DNA from 2 places in the Thalassolituus pacificus genome. Region 2 is predicted to be linked to the other one. Evidence: riboswitches for the same ligand, from Rfam matches in the RefSeq annotation. Region 2 holds a riboswitch; the other holds the start of a gene.
The links. A riboswitch is a leader RNA that binds a small molecule or an ion and turns the genes downstream of it on or off. The one in region 2 is predicted to bind thiamine pyrophosphate.
Positions count from the first base shown of each region.

Region 1: another riboswitch for thiamine pyrophosphate. It lies ahead of thiC (phosphomethylpyrimidine synthase ThiC); the one in region 2 lies ahead of NYR02_RS09910 (TonB-dependent receptor).

Region 1 is NZ_JAOANI010000014.1:414,251-422,121, forward strand. It holds gene NYR02_RS06675 (GGDEF domain-containing protein) at 1-937, opposite strand, end outside; gene NYR02_RS06680 (histidine kinase) at 941-1,561, opposite strand; gene NYR02_RS06685 (response regulator) at 1,563-1,937, opposite strand; gene NYR02_RS06690 (acyl-CoA thioesterase) at 2,080-2,883, opposite strand; gene NYR02_RS06695 (PaaI family thioesterase) at 3,152-3,646, shown strand; gene NYR02_RS06700 (PaaI family thioesterase) at 3,643-4,077, shown strand; TPP riboswitch at 4,203-4,334, shown strand; gene thiC (phosphomethylpyrimidine synthase ThiC) at 4,490-6,394, shown strand; gene NYR02_RS06710 (FAD-dependent oxidoreductase) at 6,391-7,533, shown strand; gene thiS (MoaD/ThiS family protein) at 7,524-7,757, shown strand; gene NYR02_RS06720 (thiazole synthase) at 7,778-7,871, shown strand, end outside.
Region 2 is NZ_JAOANI010000015.1:601,364-609,234, reverse strand. It holds gene NYR02_RS09930 (hypothetical protein) at 1-906, opposite strand, end outside; gene NYR02_RS09925 (choline/ethanolamine kinase family protein) at 981-1,838, opposite strand; gene pnuC (nicotinamide riboside transporter PnuC) at 1,858-2,559, opposite strand; gene NYR02_RS09915 (YkoF family thiamine/hydroxymethylpyrimidine-binding protein) at 2,617-2,883, opposite strand; gene NYR02_RS09910 (TonB-dependent receptor) at 2,932-5,097, opposite strand; TPP riboswitch at 5,199-5,326, opposite strand; gene NYR02_RS09905 (hypothetical protein) at 5,404-7,050, opposite strand; gene htpX (protease HtpX) at 7,313-7,871, shown strand, end outside.

The DNA.
Region 1 (7,871 bases), on a different contig from region 2:
TGTTGCGGCCACTTTCTTTGGCATGGTACAGCGCTTTGTCTGCAGCCTGCAGCCAATCCTGCGCCGTAGTAAAGCTTTTCTGGTAGCGTGCAATACCCAGACTGGCGGTGGCGCGAATGCTTTGCTGACCGTATTTGATTTCCATCCGTTCGATCATTTTGCGCACCCGCTCGGCAAAGATAACGGCTTCATCTTCATCGGTATCCACCAGTAATGCGGCAAATACTTCGCCACCATAACGGCAAATCTGATCGGTCTGGCGCAAAGTCTGGCGCAATCCTTCGGACACCGAGCGCAGCACCTGATCACCGGCCTGATGGCCGTGATGGCCGTTAATCGAGCGGAAGTCATCCAGATCAAACATCACCAGTGTGCTGGGCAGTACCGAACGCTGACAGCGCAAAAACTCACGATCCAGCTCTTTCAGCCAGTAACCCCGGCTGGTCAGTTCGGTGAGCTGATCGGTACGGTTAAATTCACTCAGAGTCTGATTGGCCGACATCACATCTTCGCGACTGACGGCAATATCGGTGACGTCATAAATAATCACACAGATATGATCAACGCTGCGGTTAATGGATTCCAGCGGGATAATGCTGGTGTTCTGGTACATAACCGACGCGCGACCGGTAATTGGCCGGTAGTTTTTAAAGCGGAATAAATACGGGCGCTGCTCCCAGATGGTAAAGGTACGGGTTTTCAGCTGATAAACCGGTTCCGCTTTTTTCATAAACCAGTCTTTGGGAATCTCGCTGAATAAATCAAACAGATTTTCCCCTTTGGCTTTTTGCGGACTTAAGCCGCTGTGGCTTTCCATAAAACCATTCCACAGCTGGATATTGTACTGCCGGTCGAGTACCACCAGGCCAACATCAATATTCTGCAGAATATCCATCAGCCAGTGGATGTCACCAAATTCAATGTTTGAATCCGTCATACGTTAATCCAGCAGGTAATTAATTTTGTTGTTCAGTTTTCCGACCGAATCTTCGGTAAACAGCAGCAGCAGGTCGCAGTCGATATTCACATGCTCGATGGTGTAGTGAATTTCAATGGCCAGTGTTTTCGTCCATTGATGATTGCCACTTTTTAAAATGTCGTCGACTTTACAATGCTGCCCAAGCACCACCGGGTGGCCCTGATTAAAGTGAATTTCCAGTTGCTCGCCAATGCCCTGAATACAGGCGCCGATTAACAGGGAGCTGACGTCCATCAGTAATTCCAGCTCGCCATAGCGGTCGAGTTCGCCGCCGTAGTTCATCAGTGCTGCCAGATCTGAGAAGCTGGTATCGTTAAACAGCAGCAGCGCTTCACCAGCAATGCCCGAGCCAATAAAGCCCTGGCATACGGCTGACATGGCAGAATCGGTTTCTGCATCCTGAATAGCCATATGCAGGTCGCTGGATTCGATCAGGTTAACTTTAGGAATGGGCAATACCACATACACGTCGAGCAGTCGTGCCAGCCGGTCAGCGGCCTGACCCATCGCTACGTTGGTCAGTTCCTGATAGCAGTCACGCTGGTCTTCGTTCAGCGATACTTCCGTCGATGTCACTGTCATATTATGCCCCTGTCAGAATGCCGTATTCAGTCAGCACTTCGCGGGCTTTTTCGGCATCAATTGGCTTTTTAATAAAAGCCATTGCGCCGAGTTTTTTGACCCGATCCTGAGCGTCAGGCTGGATGTCGCCGGATACGACAATCACCATGGCGGGCAGGTCTTCCTTGCGGATGGTTTCGAGTACACCGTAGCCATCCAGGTTGGGCATCGTCAGGTCGAGAAAAACCACTTCGCCTTTTCCTTCGCGGATGGCCTGTACGCCTTCCACGCCATCACCGGCAAAATGAATGTCCACTTCCCATTCTTTTGGGATCGCCCGTGCCATTTGCTTACGGGCAAAACTTGAGTCGTCGCAGATCAGAACGTTGGTAGCCATAGCTGTCATCAGCAGAAAAATTGATGACTAAGTAATAGTTGCCCGCTGCTTATTGAGCAACTAATCGGAAGGAATAGAGGGAAGAAAGTGCTGTTGCAGCCTGATAGTCAGACAAAGGTATCAGGCTGCCGTAAGAACGGCCTCAGCGTTTATCGTAAACCACAACCAACTGGCGGCTCAGCGCCAGCAGCACACCGTTGGCGGTATAAATTCGCGCTTCGGTATGGCCATAGCCATCGTGTGCCTGGCGGATATCCGCCTCGTACCAGAGCCAGTCACTGCCGCCCGGTAACTGCGGCAGCTGGCTCAGCGGTGTCACCATTTCGACGCTCCAGGTTACGCTGGCACAAGGTGCCGGACTTTTCAGCTTCTGCAGCAGAGTTGGCGGCCAGGCATCAATCAGCGCCACCAGATGGGCATTGCTCAGCGCGCGTTCACCATCGTTAAAACGCATCCAGCCCCGGATAACATTGTGTTTGCTGTTGGTGAAGGGCAGGCCGCCGTCAACGTAGGTAAAGTTAATGTGCTGGGTAAATTCCGGTGTCAGTCCTTTAATAAATGGCATGGCCTGGCCCGATCCTGGCTGGCCGCACTCAACGGCAGGAAGAGAAACCCGAATATCGGATTCCCGTTCGCGGCCAAAACAGGCATTAACCAGCGTAGTGACCTGATCCTGCTGTACGGTCTGGCCCTGATAATGAGCAATGGATTTACCGGCCCGTACGCTGTGACTGCTGAGCGTAAAAGGCTCGCCGGTATTGAGCGGGCCGCAGAAGCTGACATTCAGTGAGCGCAGAATTTGCCCGGCATCGAGTCCTTGTTCTATACGGTGCAGAATCAGTGCCGCGGAAAGGCCGCCAAAGGTGGTGCGGCCCTGTCCCCAGCTGGGGTGGATTTCCAGCGTATCCTGCTGATTAACCTGTTGCAGATAATCGTCAAAATTCATACATCAATTCCGTGGTTACTGGTCACAAATGTCTTATGGCTGAGCGCAACACCTTAGCACGGGAGGCAACGGCAATCGCAGAGGATTGAGGCATCCGCGCGCAGAATGTCAGAGTTATGAACGATTTGGTCAATCGCTGTCGGCGAAGCGGTCATTGCCAAAATCCGCGTTTGCGGTATAACGGGCGCCCTTTGCGCCGGTCAGGCCATTTCCTGATAGAATTCACGGTGCCTGTCTGGCTGTCACATTCACCCTCAGTGGAGATTTTATGAGCTTATCGGTTAAAACACGGGCCGAGCGTTTTGTCGCCACCCTGCGTCATTGTCAGGTGCTGGGGCTGACGGTGGAAAGTGCACAGGACAATGTGCTGATTATGCGTTTGCCCTACAGCGAACAGATTGTGGGCAACCCGGTCACCGGCACCGTGCATGGCGGCAGCCTGACCACGCTGATGGATACCGCCTGTGGTACGGCGGTGTTCTCCTCGCTGCCGGGGTTTGAGTTGTGCCCGACACTGGATCTGCGCATGGACTACATGAAAGCGGCAACGCCAAACCGCGATCTGTTTGCCGAAGCACGGGTAACGCGCGTGGCCAGTTCGGTGGTGTTTACCGAGTGCGAAGTCTTTCAGGGCGAAGAGCGCGATCTGGTCGCCAAGTGCGCGGCCACTTTTATGCGCATTGGCGAGAACATGACACCGCCGGAATTCCGTGCCCTGATTGAGCACGGCGATGATGTAACGACCACAGGAGCCGCACAATGAGTTTTGAAACCGTGCTGCAACAGGCGCAGCAGAGCGGTAATTTTCAGCCGCTGGTGGATGGTATTCCCTATGCCAATTTAATTGGCCTGAAATTTCAGCGTTTTGGTCAGGATGTGCTGTTTCATCTGCCGGCTAACGAAGACAATATCGGCAATCCGATTTTACCGGCCATTCATGGCGGCGTGATCGGCGGCTTTATGGAACTGGCGGCGTCACTGCATCTGATGATGACCATGGATACTGCCGCATTACCGAAAATGATCGATTTCTCCCTCGATTATCTGCGTGCCGGGCGTCATCAGGATACCTTTGCTGAATGTCAGGTCTGGCGTCAGGGCTCGCGCGTTGCCAACGTCGCCATTACCGCCTGGCAGACTGAGCGCACCAGCCCGGTTGCCACAGCCCGCGCGCATTTTCTGCTGGCGCGTTAATGCCCGGCTGTTTCACTTACGGCGGCTTTTCTGACCGCCGTTGATGCCTGCCCGGCGCGGATGTTTTGCATAAATAACCCGCCGGGTGTCTTGTCCGCGTAGTCTTCTCTGCCGTACACTCTGTGCCGATTCTGTCGGGGTGCCTCAGGATGTTCAGCGTGCTGAAACATCAAAGAGGTTGAGATCGCAATGTGTTTGCGGATCCCGTTGAACCTGATCTGGTTAGTGCCAGCGTAGGGAACAGAAAAGCGGGTTTTTCGCGGCTGTCGCCGATTTCTTAAACCCCGGTCAGTCACCGTTTACGGTGTGGGCTGTCAGTATTTTGCTGCTGCCTGTGATCATCTTTTTCTTTTCTTCGCTGCCTGCCGTTATTTTTCTTCCGTCGTCTGCGACGGCTAAAAAGGTATTGAGCATGGGCAAAAACAATTCAGCGCATACATCGTTAAGCGAACAGATGCGTGTTGACGAACTCTCTCTGCAGCCATTTCCGGCTTCCGGAAAATTCTATGTGCAAGGCAGCCGTGCCGATTTAAAGGTCGCGCTGCGCGAAATTGCGCTGTCCGATACACAGCTGGCTAACGGTAAAACCGAAGCCAATGCGCCGCTGCGGGTATACGATACCTCCGGTCCTTATACCGACCCTGCAGCCAGTATTGATGTACGCAAGGGTCTGCAACCGCTGCGTCAGAACTGGATTAATGAACGGAGCGATACTGAGGAGCTTACCGGTTTCAGCTCCGAATATGCGCGTATCCGCGATATGAACCTGACGCTGGAAAAACTGCGCTTTGAACTTAAGCGCCGTCCGCGCCGGGCATTGCCGGGCAAAAATGTTACCCAGCTGCATTATGCGCGACAGGGCATTATTACCCCTGAAATGGAATATGTGGCCATCCGCGAAAATCTGGCCTTAAGCCGGGCGCAGCTGGATGAGGCACAAAAAAGCCAGCATCCGGGGATTAGTTTCGGCGCGTCGATTCCGGCAGAAATTACCGCGGAATTTGTCCGTTCAGAAATCGCCCGCGGGCGGGCGGTTATTCCCAATAATATTAACCACCCGGAAACCGAGCCGATGATTATCGGCCGTAATTTCCGCACCAAGGTCAATGCCAATATCGGCAATTCGGCGGTCACGTCGTCCATTGAAGAAGAAGTGGAAAAAATGGTCTGGGCCACCCGCTGGGGTGCCGATACCGTGATGGATTTATCCACCGGCGATCATATTCACGAAACCCGCGAATGGATTATCCGTAATTCACCGGTGCCTATTGGTACTGTGCCTTTGTATCAGGCGCTGGAAAAATGCAACGGCGTGGCCGAAGACCTGACCTGGGAATTATTCCGCGATACTTTAATTGAGCAGGCCGAACAGGGCGTGGATTATTTCACCATTCACGCTGGTGTGCGTCTGGCGCATGTGCCGCTGACTGCCAAACGGGTGACGGGTATTGTCAGCCGTGGTGGTTCGATCATGGCGAAATGGTGTCTGGCGCATCATAAAGAGAGTTTCCTGTACACCCATTTCGAAGACATCTGCGACATTATGAAAGCCTACGATGTCTGCTTCTCCCTCGGCGATGGTCTGCGCCCCGGCTCCATTGCCGATGCCAATGACGAAGCGCAGTTTGCCGAATTAAAAACCCTAGGTGAATTAACCAAAATCGCCTGGAAGCACGATGTGCAGACCTTTATTGAAGGTCCGGGCCATGTGCCAATGCATTTAATTAAAGAAAATATGGAGATGCAGCTCGAACATTGTGACGAAGCGCCGTTTTATACCTTAGGACCGCTGACCACCGATATTGCGCCGGGCTACGACCATATTACCTCAGGCATCGGCGCGGCGTTAATTGGCTGGTATGGCTGTGCCATGCTGTGTTACGTCACGCCGAAAGAGCACTTAGGCCTGCCTAATAAAGAGGATGTTAAACAGGGCTTAATTACCTACAAAATTGCTGCTCATGCCGCTGACTTAGCCAAGGGCCATCCGGGCGCGCAGCTGCACGATGATGCGATGTCGAAGGCGCGTTTTGAATTCCGCTGGCAGGATCAGTTCAACCTGGCCCTTGATCCCGATACGGCACGCAGTTACCACGACGAAACCCTGCCGAAAGAAGGCCATAAGCTGGCGCATTTCTGTTCTATGTGCGGGCCAAAATTCTGCTCGATGAAAATCTCGCAGGAAGTGCGCGATTTTGCTTCGGCTCAGGAGGCGGAGGACGCGCCGCAGTACGAAGAAGCGCAGCAGGGCATGGCTGAAAAAGCCGCAGAATTCCGCGCCAGCGGCAGTGCGCTCTATCAGGAGGCCGAAGCATGAGCGAGCAGCGTCGGGTTTGTATTGCCGGCGCGGGCCTGATGGGCAGCTTGCTGGCGTGGCGTCTGGCCCGTCAGGGCTTTCAGGTGGAGGTGTACGAAGCCGCCGCCGAAGATCAGCCCGCCAGTGCGGCGCACACCGCCGCGGCAATGGTCGCGCCTTACAGCGAGCGCTCGCTGGCGCATCCGGAAGTCTTTGCGCTGGGCCTGCAGTCGTTACAACTGTGGCCGCAGTTATTACCGGAGCTGCACGCCAACAGTGGCATTGCCGTGCACTATGGCCAGAGCGGCAGTCTGGTGGTGGCCCATCCGGCGGATCAGGCCGAGCTTGCGCAGTTTGCTCAGGATCTGCGTCAGGGCGGTTTATGGAATCCCGCCGATGACGGCCGTGAAAACGAAGCCGCCATTCAGCGTCTGAATCAGGCGCGGTTGCAGGACCTTGAGCCAGCACTGAATCCACAACTTGCTGAAGGTTTCTGGCTACGCCACGAAGCCTGGGTTGATAACCGTGCGTTATTACCGGCTCTGCATCAGGCTGCCCGCAGTTTTGGCGCGCGCTTTTATTTTTCAACAGCGCTGAACGATTTCCCGCCTTACGCCGCCATTAAACTTGATTGTCGTGGGTTGGGCGCCAAATCCGCTTTGCCACAGCTGCGTGGCGTACGCGGTGAGGTGTTATGGATTGAAAGCCAGGAGGTGCAGATTTCGCGGCCGATACGGTTGCTGCATCCGCGCTATCACCTCTATCTGGTGCCGAAAGGACGACACCGTTATGTGCTGGGCGCGACCGAAATCGAAAGCGAAGACCGCTCGCCGGTCAGTGTGCGCTCGGCGCTGGAAATGCTCAGTGCGCTCTATTGTCTGAGTCCGGCACTGGCCGAAGCGCGGATTCTGAACTTCGACGTCAACTTACGCCCGGCACTGGCCGATCATCGTCCGCAGATCCTTGCTCAGGATGATGGGGTGCTCAGTATTAATGGTCTGTTCCGTCACGGTTATCTGCTGGCGCCGGCGCTGCTGCAGCGTCTGCAACAGCAGCATGGCTTAGCTCTTGGACTGGAGCCTGCGCCAACCGGGCAGTCCGCCCCCTCAAAGTCCATCCCCTCACAAGCCATCGCCTTCGGAGGTGAAGCATGCGCCTGATTATTAATGGCGAGTCCTGTGATCTGCTGGTCAGCGCAGGGCTTAGCCTGCAGCAATTGCTGCAACAGCTTGGCTATCTGCAAATACGGCCGGAGGATGCGGCTGTGAGTGGCAATTTTATTGTTGCCGTGAACCAGCAGATCGTCAGTGCAGCGCTTTATGCCACGACCGGCCTTAACGAAGATGACTGCATCGATATTCTCGGTGCCATTACCGGTGGCTGAGCAGGGTTCTGGAGAGGGATATGAATACAGAAAATAATGTTGCACCTGACGCTGGTGCCGACGTGCTGCAGATTGCCGGTGAGACCATCAGCAGCCGTTTGTGGCTGGGCTCCT
Region 2 (7,871 bases):
ACTGAATTCACCCTGATTTATTGTTCCAAAAAATGCCTCAGTAATGGCTGTCAGAAAACCAGAGCTGTCGTATTTAAAGAGTTTACTTTCATATTTTTCATAGCGCTGAATTGGTCTAAAATCTGAATTATAAATCACCGAATAATCCATTCCGACAATCGATATTTCCGGAAAATGAAATTCGGAGATACGTCCATCAGAACGATATGATAACTCGGAAGAAAATGCTGAATCTCCATACACCCGGTATTTGGTTATGCGTCCCTGAGAATCATATTCGAAGATTGGTTGATTATTCAGTTTGTCTGGCATTTCGACCTCAACCTGAATACCTGCAAGACGATAGATAAAACTCAATGGTTCCGATACCGCCAGATTTCGGCGAGTCAGCCCCTTACTCTGCGCCAATTCAGCGAGTGTTAAATAGAAGAACCTATACAGATTCTGATTAAGATCAACAGGTGGCAGGCTATTACTACCCTGCCAGTTACTCAGGTCTATCCCATTGCTGGGGTTCTGATCATAATCCAGCACCATCAGCAATGCCGCTATATTTGCCATACGGTGAAAGCTGCCATCTGAATCAGAGCTCAGTGCAGCAGCAACAGCATGCTCGTTATCAGGAAGATTAGTCGCTAGAAAATCATCAAGTGTCAGTGATGATACGCTCTCGAATGAAGCAATTCTGGTTTGGCCTATTGAAAAGGTAGTGGTCTCACCTTTATTGGCACGATACTCACCTTCAGTGTTGGTATATCCTGAATAAGATGCCGACTCATAGTGCAACCCTTTGATTGGAATATAAGACGTATTGGCATCTGATTGGGATTTATCATGATCAAAAATACAGCCCGATACAGCAGCTGCGCATGTAAAAATAGGAAGCAGCGTACGTAAAAATTTCATCCATGAATCCAAGCTACAAAATTATTAATTATAAGATTACCACAGATATGATACTGATAGTGATAACGGAGCCATCACTCCGCCAGCGCCTTAAGGCCATTTAAATAAGCAATCAGCTCCCGGTCACTCCACAGCCCCTGCGCCCGGTACCAGAGTGCGGCCAGATAGCTCATCTGTGTTTTGGCAAATTCCCAGCCGCGATAATGTTTTAAACCATAGGCCTGCAGCAGTGTCTGTTCATCATCGGCGGATAAATCCACACCCTGTAATAAAGCAGCCAGATCCCATAACGGATGACCGATAGCAGCGTATTCCCAGTCTAGCAATACCAGTTTGTTATCAGCAGTCTGGATCCAGTTGGGGGCGGTCGGGTCCATATGGCACAGGCAGCGTTGATTATCGGGAGCACCGCTCAACAGACTTTGCAGCGGACCGCGCAAAGCCAGCAACTCATCAGCTGCAGCCGTCATGCGATCCATAATGGCGAACTGCGCTGTAATAATATCCCAGTAATGACCGGCTTTTTCACTGATGCTGAGCTTTGGTATTCCGGCAGGCGGGCGCAACTGATGCAGTTGCTGTAATTGCTGCGCCATGGTTAACAACAGTCGCAGATCCAGCTGCGGATTGGTTAATGGCATGCCCGGCACATAATCGCGGATCCAGTAATGGCCGCTTTCTGAGCGAAAGCGGATAACCGGGGTCAGCCCCTGATCAGCGACCAGATGATGTATTGTTAATTCAGCGGCACGATTAATATCCAGCGCTCTGGAATTCCGCCCTTCTACCCGCAACACATAATCGCCTTCTGGCAAGCGCAGCAGATAACAATGATTGGTAAGCCCACCGGGCAATGGGCTGATATTATCCAGCGTTGGCGCTTCGCTGCACAATTGCCAGTGTGGCCAGTCGTCTAAAATCTGCTGCAGCATAGGTATCGCCTTATTGTTGTTATTCGGCTACTTTCCACGCCGATGGAGTGGTCAGCACAGTATTATCATCGCGGTTTTGTTGTGCATTAAGTTGTGCCTTAAATTGTGGCAACCAGTTAAACCAGCCAATAATGACCAGCACCACGTACACTGCCATCAGTACCGCCGTTAAATACAGCTCTCGGTCGATATATAAGAAGATGGCAACACTGTCGACAACGATCCAGTAGAGCCAGTTTTCCAGTACTTTTTTTGCCACCATCCAAGTAGTAATCACCGCACCCCAGGTGGTGAATGAATCAAGGTAAGGCAATACCGCCGAGGTGTTTTCGCTGAGCAGGTAACCGCTGATACAACTCAGAACAATCACACTGCCAATCGCCAGCAGGTGTTGTTTTAATGCCCAGGACTGTATTGGTAACTCAGCAGCCGGGGCCTGTGAGTTCTCATTTTTATTATCTGCCCCTTTATTGGCGCGCCACAGCCACCAGCCATAGACCGCCATAATCAGGTAATACACATTCAGCGCCGATTCCATCAGCAGGCTGACATCCCAGAACAACCCGATAAAAATAGCCGTACTGCCAAAGGCCGCGTACCAGCACCAGATGCTCTGCTTCATGGCCAGCACTAAATAGGCAATACCCAGAATAACGGCGACCAGTTCCCAGCCGCTCATGGCCTGCGCCGCCTGTTCAATACTGTTCCAGATGTCGGTCATGCAGGAATCCTTGGTTTAAGGGCAAAGTCGGACGTCGGACGTCGGACGTCGGACGTATTATCCGTGTGGATTAAGTGCCGGATCGAGATTGGTACCGATAAATTTGCAGACAAAAATGCTCTTGCCGAACTGCTCCCAGCTCAGGCGCATTTCTTCTTTTAAGGTATCCATTACCAGATCATAGTCACCGAACACCTGTGTACTCATGGTATTGGTAACGATGGTTAAACCTTCAACCTGATTCAGACGGTCGATAAACGATTTAATCGCCGGAATATAATCATCGGCCAGAGGGTATTTGCTGATTTCTACTGATATTTCCATTTGGATCTCCAGTTAATAAGCCGGACGTCAGACGTCCGGCTGCATTTATCAGAATGAATATTTGGCTTCCAGCATCACAAGACGCGGTTCGCCCAGCTGACGATAAGCATTTTCGGCATAGCCATTACGAGGGTCGTTACCAAAACCACCAAAACCACGAACATCGGTTTCACGGTTGGTCAGGTTACGGCCGGCCAGTGCAAGATCCAACGGCCCCTGCTGATAGCTCAGGCGGGCATGCCAGAGTACCGAGGCGCGGGCTTTTTCATCGTGACTGTCAGAAAAATAGAATTCATCTTTAGCTTCACTTTCTGCGCGCAACGATAATGTATCGGTCAGCGCATAAATCAGCGCAGTAGCCAGGCTGTATTCCGGTGCATGTGCCTGAGCTCGACCATCTTTATTAAACTCGCCAGCAGCTGTTTGATAAGAATAATCGGAAAATTCGGTACGCAGAAGACCATAGCTGAATACCCAGTTCAGACGCTCACTGATGGCCCAGTCGCTTTCCAGCTCAAGACCATAGTTACGACCTTCAGCCGCGTTGGCCAGATAGTCCTGAAAGGTGATGCTGTTATCCGGTTTTTGTACCGCATATGAGCTTTTAACCTGCTGGTTCTTACGCTGAATATAAAATACAGCAAGGCGGGTTTTCAGTGCATTGTCTGCCAGAGACGACTTAAGACCCAGCTCAACCGTATTATTAAACTCAGTATCGAAAGTGCGGTTAGCTTCGGAAATATCCGGATCAGTATTCACGCCACCGGCTTTATAACCACGGGCCAGAGAGATGTAGCCCAGATGGTCAACACCCAGCAGTGTTTCCAGCGTAACTTTTCCGCCCCATAACGTTTCGTTAGTATCGCTGGCCACGTCATTTTTTGCAGCATCCAGCGTATTGGCATTATCACTGAAATCATTTTTCCAGTTTTCCGCACGTACGCCGTAAGTCAGCGTTGTGGATGGAGTAAAGGCTGTGCTTAGTTCTGCATAAGCCGATACCGAATCCACGGTCAGATCGCTCTGATACTGTCCGTTGTTATAGGTGTAATTGCGTTTCAGTGTTTCTTCCCGCTGCATCATATAGATGCCCGCTACCCAGTCGGTTGAATCAGAAAATAAACGGCCGTCGGTGCCGGATAGAAAGCGCAGGCCAATGCTGTTGCGATCAAAACTCCGCAGGTATTGATCAAAAGAGCTGTAACCATCAACAGGAGCCAAACAAGGCCCCTGAGTTGTATCGCATGGGTCTGGCTGGTACACAGGATCATCGCTCAGCCAGATATATTCACCGTACGCCCAGTCTTCGTCGTAACTGTATTCTGCTTTATTCCAGCTGCCGGTGATTTCACTTTCAAAGCGAACTGCGGAATTCAGTTCGCGGTTATACGCCAGCGCAAAAGCGTTGGTATCCTGTGTATCTTTACCAGGACGGTTCGACAATGTTGTGCGGTTATTATCAAGGCTGTAAGCATCGTAACCGTTATCGATATCGGCGTATAAATAGGTCAGATTTAATTCACTGCGCTCAGACAGTTGCCAGTGCAGTTTAGCGCGGGCGATTTTCTCGTCCTGGTTATTGGTGTCGTCACGGTTTAAAAATTCGTTGTCGATATAACCATCGGACTCAAAACCATGCATGGCAATACGCCCCTGCAGGTTATCACTCAGTGAACCGGATAACGCCGCCCCCAGACCATAGCTGCTGTAGTTGCCGGCTTTGGCACTGATATAACCTTCATTATTTTGCGTCGGGTCATTACTGCGGATATTGATCATGCCGGCCAGTGCGTTAGCACCAAAACGGGTGCCCTGCGGGCCGCGCAGAATTTCCACCTGCTGCACATCAAACAGGGTCGCGGCAGCACCTAAACCGGTCATATCGATACCGTCGATCACCAGACCCACAGATGGATTCACCGGATCAACAAACTGGCTGCGTTCGCCGATACCGCGAATCTGAAAATAGCGCCCACGGGAAGTACCGGAAGCAAAGTTCACGTTGGGAGCAAAGCTTAATATCTGGTCCAGATGCTGCGCCGAACGGGCTTCAATCTGCTCGCTGCCAACTAAGGTGACGGCTTCGGGAATCTGCTGCACATCGGTTTTACGGAAATCGGCCTGCACGGTTTGCGTGCTGAGGGTAACGTCATCAGCCGCCAAAGCCGACAGCGGGGCCAGTAAAACCAACAGGGAAAGCGGTGTTTTTTTCATTCAGGGTCATTCCTCAAAATACAAGAAAGACCCGGGTAGTGCGTAGGGGCCGGTTGCGTTTAACGCCAACCTCCCGGTTGTGATGCGAGCCGCCGCAGACTGTGCGTACTCACCCCCATTCCTACGCCGGTACTAACCGGATCAGGTTCTAGGGGTTTGCCGTTTACGCAGGTAAACCTATGGCATCTCAGGCCGGATTCAGACAATCGGGCCACCCCCTGGGACAGGGGCATCATAAGGGATTCACGCCGGGGAACCAATGGCGGCTTTAGGCTGATAGGAAATAACCACTTCTGCGCGAAAATGTCATCGCTGCCACGGCTGCGGTATGCGGCTGCCGAGCAGATCATCCAGCAACTGCTGTTGCTGTTCGCGCTCAGCCAGAATCGCGGCTTCGGTAAAGTCAGTTATGTCCTGATTTTTATCGCCTTCACTGACATCACTGTCGAGGCTGCCCAGCACATAGGTTCGCCGCCGCTCGTGCCATTCATTCTGACTTTGCTGCGAAGCATGCTGCAGGGTGAAATCTTCGTAGCGCAGGCTGGTTACCTCGGTGGCGCGGGCTTCAGTCTCGATGTACTGGTAGTTCTGCTTGCTGAAATCCACCAGCTCCAGCCAGGGCAAAGGCTCATAAAAGCTGGCCTTAAACTGATACGCCTGGGTTTGCTCTACGGCGAGGCTGCCGGCATCACCGGTTTCGCCTTTGGTATCCTGTGCGAAATTCAATCCAAAGCTGATTTTTTCATTATTCCGCTGTGCATCAGGATTGGGCTTGCTGACCTGCGCCTGAAAAGAAAAGCTGAAATCCTCCAGACCACTCAGCGCAGTCAAACCACTGCGGGCAAAACCCACGTCGATTCCGGTTGGCGTTTGCGGTGGCTGCTCCTGTTCCTGCCGCGCCAGATCCTGCGGATGCTGTTCGGGTTTATGCAACAGGGCGAAGGCATCGAGCATTAAATCCAGCTGCTGTTTATCGGCATTGCCGCGTTCACCGCTCTGTTCGATCAGCGTCAGATATTCTTTCAGACTGTCCTGCCGCTGTGCTTCCGTGCCTAACTGCGCCCAACCGGCTTTGCTCAGATCCAGCTTCAGTTTGTCTTCATGCAGCAGCACATTCAGGCTGCGCTGCTCATCATCGTTGCGGTATTCAATGCGCAGCAGATCGCTGCTCTCACCACCAGCGCCTTTAAGGTCGAGTGAAACCGCCGAGAATTGCTGCAGTTTATCCAGCCCCAGATTTTCCAGATCAAGATGGCCACTGGCCAGATAACGCCGTGCCAGTTTATCCAGTGATGAGGCCAGTTGCAGCGCTTCTTCCTGCTCTTCCTTACTCAGCGATTCATCCAGGGTAAAGCCCACCAGCCACTGATCTACTTCCAGTGCACGGCCATCGTCACTCTGACCCCAGCCGCTCTGATGGGTCAGGTTCAGGGTTAATTCCTTACCCGAATTGGTGGTCAGTTTCAGGCTGAATTTTTCTTCCTGATAACCGTATTTCAGGCTGACCTTGCCGATTTCTGTCAGCGCCGGACGGGTACCGTCATCGGCATAAGCGTAACGCCCGCTGGTACTGCTGAGCTGTGACACGCCGCGCCCCAGCAAATCGGTCAGCACAGCTCCGGGGCGAAAATCCTTAGGTATATTCAGGGAGTCGGAGGCAGAGACCAGCTGCTCCCGCCCCTCAGGGCTCACGCCATTAATTACTTCGGTATCGTTCAGTGAGCCGGCAAAACGCGTCCACGACTGATCGCTTTGCCACAGGTTGCGGTTAACCGGCTCGCGGTAAGTCGAATCTGCGACGGGCTGCGAGTGCAGTGACTGACCTTTTGCCGCCGCTCTCAGTTCGCTGCCGCCGGTACGCGCCAGCTGATCGGTCAGCAGGCCATCACTGGTCCGGCCCGGCCTGATAAACTGGAAACTGCCGACTTCGCTGATGCGTGGTGTAATTGCCATGGTCTGATCCCTGACCTGTGATGATGAGTTGTGATTTAACTGTTTATCGGCCAGTCACAGCATTAATTAAGACAACTATCATTTAAGCGCAGCACTTTTAATAACAGTGCAAAGGAATAACCGCCATAATTACCCTTCCTGACAATAATCCCGCTTGAAAACTGCGGAAAAATCACCATTCTTGCTGTCATAAATCCGTGCTCAAATCTGTTCTGTTGAGCACTCGTGGAACCACTGAGAACAACCCTTAAAGGAGTCGCACATGTTGCGCATTATTCTGTTTCTGGCCACCAACTTAGCCGTTGTTCTGGTGGCGAGCGTTACCCTGTCGCTGCTCGGTGTGGGCAGTTACCTGGAACGCAGCGGCAATGGCCTGAACCTCGGCAACCTGCTGGTGTTCTGTTTAGTGTTCGGTATGGTCGGTTCGGTGATCTCGCTGCTGCTGTCCAAGTGGATGGCGAAGCGCACAATGGGCGTACAAATCATCGATCAGCCGCAAAATGCCGGTGAACAGTGGCTGCTGAGCACAGTAAAAGAACTGGCTGACAAAGCCGGTATCGGTATGCCGGAAGTGGGTATCTTCGGTTCGGCGGCGCCTAACGCCTTTGCTACCGGCTGGAACCGCAACAATGCACTGGTCGCGGTATCGACCGGCCTGCTGCAGCGTATGGATAAAGAGCAGATCAAGGCAGTGCTGGGCCACGAAATCGGCCACGTTGCCAACGGCGATATGATTACCCTGACCCTGATTCAGGGTGTGGTGAACGCCTTTGTAATGTTCTTCGCCCGTATTATCGGTAACTTCGTCGATCGTGCGGTAT